DNA from 3 places in the Fictibacillus nanhaiensis genome. Region 2 is predicted to be linked to each of the others. Evidence: riboswitches for the same ligand, from Rfam matches in the RefSeq annotation. Region 2 holds a riboswitch; each other region holds the start of a gene.
What was found. A riboswitch is a leader RNA that binds a small molecule or an ion and turns the genes downstream of it on or off. The one in region 2 is predicted to bind cobalamin.
Positions count from the first base shown of each region.

Region 1: it holds a riboswitch for cobalamin, as region 2 does, so the genes downstream of both, ACFS5O_RS10390 (ribonucleoside-diphosphate reductase subunit alpha) here and ACFS5O_RS11700 (DUF4430 domain-containing protein) in region 2, are expected to answer to the same signal.
Region 3: it holds a riboswitch for cobalamin, as region 2 does, so the genes downstream of both, ACFS5O_RS03480 (acyl-CoA thioesterase) here and ACFS5O_RS11700 (DUF4430 domain-containing protein) in region 2, are expected to answer to the same signal.

Region 1 is NZ_JBHUPF010000006.1:1,356,578-1,359,859, reverse strand. It holds gene ACFS5O_RS10390 (ribonucleoside-diphosphate reductase subunit alpha) at 1-1,592, opposite strand, end outside; cobalamin riboswitch at 1,726-1,928, opposite strand; gene ACFS5O_RS10385 (3-hydroxybutyrate dehydrogenase) at 1,986-2,771, opposite strand; gene ACFS5O_RS10380 (GntP family permease) at 2,802-3,282, opposite strand, start outside.
Region 2 is NZ_JBHUPF010000006.1:1,598,890-1,602,171, reverse strand. It holds gene ACFS5O_RS11710 (histidinol-phosphatase) at 1-535, opposite strand, end outside; gene ACFS5O_RS11705 (ECF transporter S component) at 777-1,307, opposite strand; gene ACFS5O_RS11700 (DUF4430 domain-containing protein) at 1,300-1,701, opposite strand; cobalamin riboswitch at 1,864-2,047, opposite strand; gene ACFS5O_RS11695 (ATP-binding protein) at 2,162-3,282, opposite strand, start outside.
Region 3 is NZ_JBHUPF010000005.1:170,292-173,573, reverse strand. It holds gene ACFS5O_RS03485 (MGDG synthase family glycosyltransferase) at 247-1,374, opposite strand; cobalamin riboswitch at 1,501-1,680, shown strand; gene ACFS5O_RS03480 (acyl-CoA thioesterase) at 1,840-2,322, shown strand; gene ACFS5O_RS03475 (YbaN family protein) at 2,345-2,710, shown strand; gene ACFS5O_RS03470 (peroxiredoxin) at 2,758-3,282, opposite strand, start outside.

The sequences.
Region 1 (3,282 bases), 240 kb from region 2:
TGCCATCCAAACGTACCTACACCGACCGCACGATATTTCTTATTTGTCAGTTCCGCTTGAGGTACATCTATACGATTAAGATCAATAACGTTATCAAGCATTCGGATCTGGATATCAATAACTCTTTTTAATACGTTATCATTGATCACTTTAGCAAGAGAAAGAGATGATAGATTACATACAACAAAATCTCCTGGCGTTTTTCTGATGACGATTTCTCCGTTCTCTGCTTCCTCTGACGTGACAACTGTTGCAGACATGTTTTGCATGATCTCTGTACATAGGTTAGAAGCATAGACCATCCCTTTATGAGCGTTCGGATTCAATCGGTTGACAGTATCTCGATAAAACATGAAGGGTGTTCCGGTTTCAAGTTGCGATTTCATGATCCGTTTCATGATCTCAATAGCGGGAATACACTTTTTTGAAAGTCTCTCATCTTCTAAACAATCAGCATATCTCTCTCTAAAGCTTCCTGACCCAACCGTTTCATCATAGAAATCTTCTAACGAATACCCTTTGATCTTTTTTACCTCATGAGGATCGAACAGATACCAATTCTCACGTTTTTCCACGCATTCCATGAAAAGGTCCGGGAGACACACACCTGTAAATAGGTCATGCGTTCTCATTCGTTCATCACCATTATTTAATTTTGCATCTAAAAACTCCAGGATGTCTTTATGCCAAATGTCTAAGTAGACGGCAATCGCACCCTGCCTTTGGCCAAGCTGATCGACCGATACCGCCGTGTTGTTTAACTGCTTCATCCACGGTATTACACCAGATGAATTTCCTTTAAATCCTCTAATATCCGAACCTCTAGCCCTAATTTTCCCAAGATAGATTCCGAGTCCACCGCCACCTTTTGAAACAGTTGCAGCATCTGTATTAGAATCAAATATCCCTCTTAAGCTATCGTCGATCGTATCAATAAAACAAGAGCTAAGCTGCCCATAGCTCTTACCTGCGTTCGCTAATGTCGGGGTAGCAACCGTCATATATAGATTGGAGAGAGCCCAGTATGCTTCTTCGACTAATTGAAGCCTATTCGTTTTGTTCTCGTCTCTCATTAAAAACAAGGAGATCAACATCCAGCGTTCTTGTGGTAATTCATAGATTTCATGATTGAATCCTTTTGCCAAGTACCGATCCGCTAGCGTTTTAAGTCCAATGTATGTAAAAAGCTTATCTCTAGATGGCTCGATCATTTTTTCAGCTTTCTCCAAGTCTTCCTTAGAGTATGATGAGAGAATGGTATCATCATAGATATCCATCCCTACTAACTTTGTGATCAACCCATAGAGGTTCGTATATGGTTTATGTCTTGTCTCCTCTCGATTCTTCATTACTTCTTCATATAACTGCCTTAAATAGATCTGTGATGCTACAAACGTCCACTCTGGGTTCTCTGCATCTAATCCATTTAACGCTTCCATGATTAACTGTCTATAAAGTGAGCTTGATTCCTGTGTATGACTTTCTAATTTCTCCGCATTTTTTAGAAAGTTGTCCGCTTGTATGTTCGGGTAATTTTCGACACAACTCTTTAACCACTCCCCGAGCAAAGAGTTTTCAGTTGTCATTTTCATAGTTAAAACACTCCTTAGGTCATAATAAAAACCCTCTTCCATCAGGAAGAGGGTTTAAAGAATTACATGTATTTTGCTAGACGATCGTCAGCATAAAACAGCGGCAGTTCTTTCTCCCAATCCCCGAGGAAAAGAAAATAGGAGTCTTCAGGCAGGTCTACTGGCTTTTGCTTCTTCCTACTTTGGGCCTTCCCATACAGCAGCCATTTTTTAATAACTGACCTGTACAGTGGCTATTCCATTTCGTCCACAATTACAGTTGCGGGGACAGCTTCGGCATTGAACCGAATTCCCTTTTAAGCCGGATATTCCGGCGCCTGAATTCTCCATATATAGTTTTGTATTATCTACTTTGACACTAAATATAGTGAATGTCAATAACTTCTCCATTCTTTATTGCGCGACATAGCCACCGTCGATCACAATCGCTTGCCCTGTAACGCCCTTTGCATTCTCACTAGAAAGAAAGAGTGTGTAATCTGCTATTTCTTGAACATCTAACAATCTTTTTTGAGGAACTAGTGGATAGATCACTTCTTCCAGAACCTTCTCTAACTCAACATTTCTCGTTTTGGCCAGATCTTCTAATTGTCCTCTTACAAGAGGTGTATCAACATAACCAGGGCAAACCGCATTTACCGTTATTCCATGTGGAGCACCTTCTAAAGCAGCCACTTTCGTTAGACCAATAACGCCATGCTTTGCACTATTGTATGCGGATTTTCCGGCAAAACCTACAAGCCCATTGATGGAAGCCATATTTACGATACGTCCGAACCCTTGTTTTTTCATGATTGGAAAGACATGTTTTGTCGCTATGAATGGAGCTGTCAGCATAACATTGATCAACTGTTGAAACTTCTCCGTTGGAAACTCTTCAAGTGGCGACACGAACTGCAATCCTGCATTGTTGATCAGCACATCGATACGACCATAGTGCTTCAGTGTTTCATCCAATGCTTCTGTTATCTCTTTTTCTTGTGTCACATTACAGCCGATTCCGATCGCATTTTGGCCAGCTTGCACGAGCGCTTGTGCAGAATCCTTCGCACGCTCACGATCTAGATCACTGATTGCGACTTTAGCTCCTTGTTCTGCGAATGCTTTTGCTAACTGCAAGCCGATTCCACTTGCTGCTCCTGTAATAAAAACAACTTTCCCCTCAACGAACGCTCTCATGAAATGATTACTCCTCTCTATGAAATTGGTTTATACGATACCAAGTCCGTAATAAAGACCAATAATAACAAATACGGCAATCGTTTTAATGATCGTCATCGCGAAAATGTCAATATACGCTTGTTTATGAGTTAATCCTGTTACAGCTAACAACGTAATAACAGCACCGTTGTGAGGAAGTGTGTCCATTCCACCACTCGCCATAGAAGCAACACGGTGAAGAACTTCTGGATCGATTCCTAGTTTGTCAGCCTGTGCGATATACGTTTCACTCATCGTTGCGAGTGCGATACTCATTCCACCAGAAGCTGATCCTGTAATACCCGCTAATGTTGTAGTCGTAACCGCTTCATTGATCAACGGATCTTTAATCGTATTCGACATCGCGGAATTTACAGCAGTAAAACCTGGAAGTGCTGCGATAACACCACCAAATCCATACTCAGATGCTGTATTTAGTGTTGCAAGCAACGCTCCACCGATTGATAGATTAATCCCCTTATTAAAGTTG
Region 2 (3,282 bases):
GTTCAAAAAGAAATTCTTGATCAGTTGGGACATATTTAAAGATCTTGACTAGATCAATATGTCCAACGATATCAAATAGGTTTGATTCTGCGAGTGTTACGATTTGATCATAGTAGGAACGATATGTTTCATAAAGATCACGACGATCCCATTCTTTGCGATATTCTGCAAGGTCTATTCCGAAATCATCGACCCAATGCACAGATCCAATCACATAATCGAATGGATACGTTTTTATAAAAGTCTCCATCTCATCATGTCTTCCTGGCGTATAATCCATTTCAATCGACATGCGGACGTCCAATTCCAACTGATCTGCTCTTTTAAAGAGATTCACATAATCATCCATCTTGTAATAGCGTCTTTCTTCCATCCATGGTTTAGATACGATGTTTTTTGTTTCATAAAAGTGATAAGCGTGTTCAGAGATCCCAAACTCTTGTATTCCCTTCTCTTTTGCCGTGTCTACAAACTGTTTTAGATAATCGATCGTCAATGTCCCTTTTTCGAGATGAGAATGGTAATCTGTTAGCATATTAATCTCCTTTTTAAAACGTTTTACCATATGTACCATGAAATCATTGAACGTTCAAGTGTTTATGCTCCCAATTTACCTCCGATAAATAAGACGCTTAAGCACATCATTAAAAAAATCACAGCAAAAAAACGGTTCAGATAATCTCGCATTTTGCCCTCCTAGGTAAAAGTAAAATCAACTTTATCATCCTATTCAGCTTTTCAACTTTTTGAACCGGTTTTTAAAGAAAAAAAGCTCCCTATTCAAAGGCAGCTTTTTGGCTAACATCCTTATTTATATAATTTTCCATTACATAAAGAAGTGGTTTGTAAAGAACGATAAAGAACACTACGTTGCCGATCGCATGATTTAGATCAAAAGGAAGACTCGCTAAGTAATATGGCCAGAATTTCTGCATGATGATTCCGCCAAAGAGAACGGACATGATAAAACCAAACAAAAAGCCACAAAACCCAGCATAGATAGGCAGCAACAACCAAGGAATCTTATGTCTATATCTGCCTAAGTATGCGCTCATAACGGCAATCAGCCCCCATGCAAACATCTGACCGAACGTCCACAAGCCATGTCCTAAAAATAGATTGGTTGTGATCGTACTTAGTATCGCAAGTAAGAGCCCTTGAGCTGGACCGAGTACGAATGAAGCAAGAATCAGTATCGTCGTATTCGGCTGAACATTCGGTATCATAGCAAAGGCGATTCTACCCACTGTTAATATCGCAGCTAGTAATGCGATGATCGTTATTCTTTTTACCGTAAGCTTATTCATACTTGTGAAGATCAAATTCTACGACATCGCCAGGTTTTAACGTGATTTCTTTAGCACCCTTCATCGCTTCTTCACCGTTTACAGAGAAGAACCATGATGTTTTGTCCTGTTCGCTCCCCGCCACTCCTTCGATACTGCTTATAAATGCTCCATCGTACTGTGTTTCAATCTTAAAATTATCTTGCATCACGTCCATGATCGTCGCATCTTTTGCAATCTCAATTTTCTTTTCTGTAACCTTTTCTTTTCCGTTATCTTTTGTGATTTGAACCGTTACTTGCTCTTTTTTCGTTTCTTCTTGTTTAGGCTGATCAGCCGTTTCCTTCGTTTCAGTCGTTCCACAGCCCACCAACATCATCATCATTGTTGCTAATACTAAAAGTAATTTTTTCATGATTTACCTCTTTCTGTTATAAAAACGCTTTGTTTGGTACTACACAATTTACTTTACGCAACTAAAAAAATCCCCTTCGGCTACGAAGGAGATTAATAGTATACAGGCAGAAAACAGCAACCGGCCCCGGTACTGTTAAACACCCCCCTATCCTCGTAGGTCATGTCATGTAACAAACAGGCAGGTCTCCTGGCTCTTGATCATCGTCTCCTAACGCCTTCCCGTTTTCACAGTGGCGATACTCTAGGATTCTCACAATTACAGTGGCGGGACCGCAACGGCATCTAACCGTTTTCCCTATTAAGCTCGTCCAATAAAGGACTGCACCTGTTTAACACGTATGAAATTTTTATGAAATCACAATTCCTATTATAAACATATTGGAGAAATTTGTGAAATCCTTTTTTAAAAACGGCTTTTGTTCCTTATGAAACAAGATTAATCGGGACGTATTGCTAATTTATTTCAACGTTCGCGGAACAACGAAAGAAAATGTCGTACCTTCATTATTCTTACTATGAACGCTGATCTGACCACCATGTGCTTCCACAATGTTTCTTGCAATGGCAAGACCAAGACCCGTTCCACCAGATTTTCCTCTTGTTCTTGCTTTGTCCCCTTTATAAAAGCGTTCGAAAACAAATGGCAGGTCTTCTTCTTTTATGCCCGTTCCATTGTCTTTAACGAAAAACTTCACGTTCTGATCGCTAACTTCGACAGTTAGGTTTACAAACCCGCCTTGAGAAGTATGACGAATGGCATTATCAATCAAATTGGTTAAGACTTGCTCAATTCGATCTGGGTCGATATCCATCTCCTCTTGCAAGGTTTTGAGATTCTTTTTAAATTCTAGATTTAATTGAATCTCTCGGTCTTTAGCAGGACCTTGAAATTTCCGAACGATTCTTTCTGCAAAAGGAATGATCGGAAGAGAGCTGTAGTGAAGCTTCATATGTCCCGCTTCTAATCTTGCAAGGTCGAGGAGTTCGTTAACAAGTCTTCCCATCCGTTTCGATTCGTCTAAGATGATTCCAGCTAATTCTTTCTTCTCTTCTTCAGATTCTGCGATATCATCGACGATCGCTTCACTATATCCTTGAAGCATCGCGATCGGTGTCTTCAATTCGTGTGAAACATTCGCTACAAAATCTTCTCTAAGCTTGTCCATACGACGTTCTTCTGTCATATCTCGAAGGACAGCGACTGCTCCTCGTATCATAGATTGGTCATACAATGGCGTCATGACAACTACCCATGAGCGGCCTTGTATCGCGATCTCTGTCATCTGTTCACTCTCTAGAGCAACAACCTGTCCAAAGAGCTGTTTGACCGTCTCAGGAACGTTTCCGTTGACCTCTGTCTTCATGCCTGATTCATAATAGAATGCCTGTAGGAAACGATCAGCAGGAGGATTCGTAACAAGGATGTTCATTTTTCTATCAAAAGTGATCACACCATCTGCCATCGAACTCAAAACACTCGTTAGCTGCTCTTTTTCTTGATTCAACGCAGTAATGTTGTTTTTTAATTGTCTGCCCATCCGGTTAAACGTCATGCCAAGTTCACCGATCTCATCATGTG
Region 3 (3,282 bases), on a different contig from region 2:
ATTAAAGCATGAACCCTTGAATAAGTTAACTTTGCTTTGCGAGATTGAGGAGGATAGGGCTAATTTGTACTTGTCGAGGTATGTCGACTCGCCGATTTATGGGCGAAATTCGCCGGAATAAATCCGGTATTTCTAGGATTATTTCAAAAAGTCCTTGAAAGAGCAGTCATTATACCCCCTTGGGTATAAGTGTGAAGCAGGTTTGAGAGCACTTGAATGGCTGAGATGTTGTATCCATTAAAAAACCTAACGTGTAACTTGAGACAGCTCTTGTACTTCTTCCATAGCATAATCAGCAATTAATGAGGAAGAGTGAGAATGGTGGATGAGCTCTAAACTTCTCTGCATGCTACTCAGCAAAGCTTCGTTATCAAATAACTTCTGAACATTTCCCGCAATTTCGTCTACTGTATGAACGACAAATGCAGCGCCTTTTTCTTCAAAATACTTAGCATTTTCTCCTTCTTGACCAGGAACTGGCTTATAAAGGAGGAGGGGGACTCTTACTGCGGCTGCCTCAGTAATAGAGATTCCTCCTGGCTTTGTTACTACGCAATGTGAGATCTTTAAAATCTCATGAAGCTTCTCTACGTAACCAAATAATCGGAATGAGTCTGAATATTGTTCAGCAAGCGGTTTTAACTTTTCGTACAACGTTTTGTTCTTACCACAAACGACAATTACCCGCAATGATGGATCTTTCAGCAAACGCTGTGCGAGCACCTTAACGTTTTTCAACACACCTTGAGCACCAGCTAAAATCGTAACTACACGACTACTTGGCGTAACTCCGTATTCAGTAAACACTTCTTCTTTAATAATCGGACGGTAAAAGTCTGCACGGATCGGGATGCCACTGACTGTAATTTTATTTTTATCCACACCGTGTTTGATCAATCCGTTTTTAACTGAATCGGATGCAACAAAATAGCGATCAATCGATGGATTGATCCAAAAAGGATGAGCGAAATAATCTGTGATCACGGTATAGATGGGAATATTGAACCGTGATTTTTTTATAAGAAATGGAGCAGCATGAAGGGGAAAGGTTGTTATCACAAAACGGGGTTGGTGTTCATTGATCAATTCTAAGAATCTTTTTCTTCCTAAATACCGTGAAAATTGTGTAATCGTATTTGCATTCAACTTGTTTGTTCCATAATAGAACCATTTATAAAAAGAAGAGCCGTGTGAAAAGCTTTTGATAAATATGGATTGTGTGACTTGGGACATGATAGGGTGAGCTTCCCCAAATAAATCTGATAAGACAGGTTGAAATCCTTTATTTTTTAGTTCTTCAGCGAGGACGTTAGCGACTTGAACATGGCCGCTGCCATAGTTAGCGGTAAGGATTAATGCTGTTGGACGTATCATCTGAAAACCTCCCCAGTCTTTTGAGATAAGCATAGCAGGGGATTTTAAACGTCATATGAAGAAGGTTAAAAGGTTTTGTAAAAAGTAAAAATTGTTAGTGGTACAATAAGATAGATTCAAAATTTCATAAGATCCGATAATTATGGTGTCTGTTACAGACTTAATAGGGAATCTGGTGTAAGACCAGAACTGTACCCGCAACTGTAAGTGCTGACGAAATAAGCAAAACCACTGTCAATCTGACGGGAAGGGCTTAGAGTAGGCTGATGCACGAGTCAGGAGACCTGCCATCTTTATAGTGTTGATCTTCTTCGGGAGTTGGGAAGATAGGACGAGGGATATTTAATAGATCATTGATTCTGTTATGTATTCTTACGTACCCGTCTTTTGTGATGGGTATTTTTCTTTGTTCACTAACTCCCTCAAAACAAGGGGAGCTTTCAAGCTTCAGAAAGAGGGAATGGTATGGAACAGCAGCTATCAGCAAACATTTCGAGAACGATTCAAACAAAGTTGGTATTGCCCCCTGATACGAATCACATGGGCACGATCTTTGGTGGTACCGTTTTATCTTACATTGATGAGATCGCAGCGATCGCCGCCATGAAGCATAGCAAGAAAGTCGTTGTCACCGCCTCCATTGATAATGTAAACTTCTTATCGTCAGCTAAAGTGGGAGACATCCTCATATTAGAAGGTGTAGTCATCTCAACTGGAAGAACATCAATGGAAGTTTACGTAAAAGTAGAGTGTCAAAATCTAGAGACGGGAAATAGAACGCTGAATACCACATCGATCTTAACGATGGTCGCCATTGATCAAAACGGTAAGCCGTTTCCTGTAGCAAGTGTCATTCCTGAGACAGAAGAGGAAGAAGCACTCTTTAAAGGTGCGCCACTAAGGAAAGAACGGCGTTTGCTATATAAAAACGCGAACGGAACTCTATAAGATAAAGGAAGTGAGAATCCGAATGAAAATTAAAAACATCATATTTGTAGCATTGGGGTTCTTTTTCCTTGGTTTAGGCGTCGTAGGAATTGTCTTGCCGTTGCTTCCTACCACACCTCTTTTATTACTCGCGTCTTATTTCTTTGTAAAAGGTTCCAAAAAGTTTGAAGTGTGGTTTAAAGGAACGGATATCTATAAAAAACATCTAGACGATTTTGTAAGAAATCGCTCACTGACAAAAAAGAAAAAGATTATGATCAGCCTGTTTTCAGACTCGATGATCTTGATTACTTTTATTCTTACAGACAGCATGATTGCAAGAGTGATCTTAATTCTTGTTGTGATGTATAAGTATTACTATTTTATTGTAAAGATTAAAACGGCATAAAGAATGTGTGGACTTAAAAAGAGCAGCCTAATCAAAGGCTGCTCTCTCTATCTATCATGTAGTGGCTTTGTACATAGCCACCAATCGTAGCACTCAATCTCTCCACTTTGTGCTTGTTCTGCACGCTTCTTCGCCTCTTGTATGGTTGTAGGTGCTGGAACGATCAGACGGTCTCCGACTAGTTCGTTTTTCGGCCAGTTTGCGGGTGTTGCACCTTTATTTTTATCTGCTGTCTGCAACGCCTTAACTGCTCTTAGGATCTCGTTGATATTACGTCCCACATTCTCGGGATACGTCAGCATAAGACGTATCTTGCCTGTTGGATCGACGATGAAAACACTTCTCACCGTTCTTGTTCCCATTGTAGGGTGGATCATTCCAAGTCTAGTAGCAATCCTTCCAAGACTATCTGCAATGATCGGAAAAGTAATCTCTACTTTCAAATTCTGCTGTATCCATTCAATCCACTTTATGTGAGAGTACACTTGTTCTACAGATAATCCGATTAAATAAGTGTTTAGTTTTGTAAACTCAGGCATGAGCTTTTGGAATGCTACGAACTCTGTTGTACA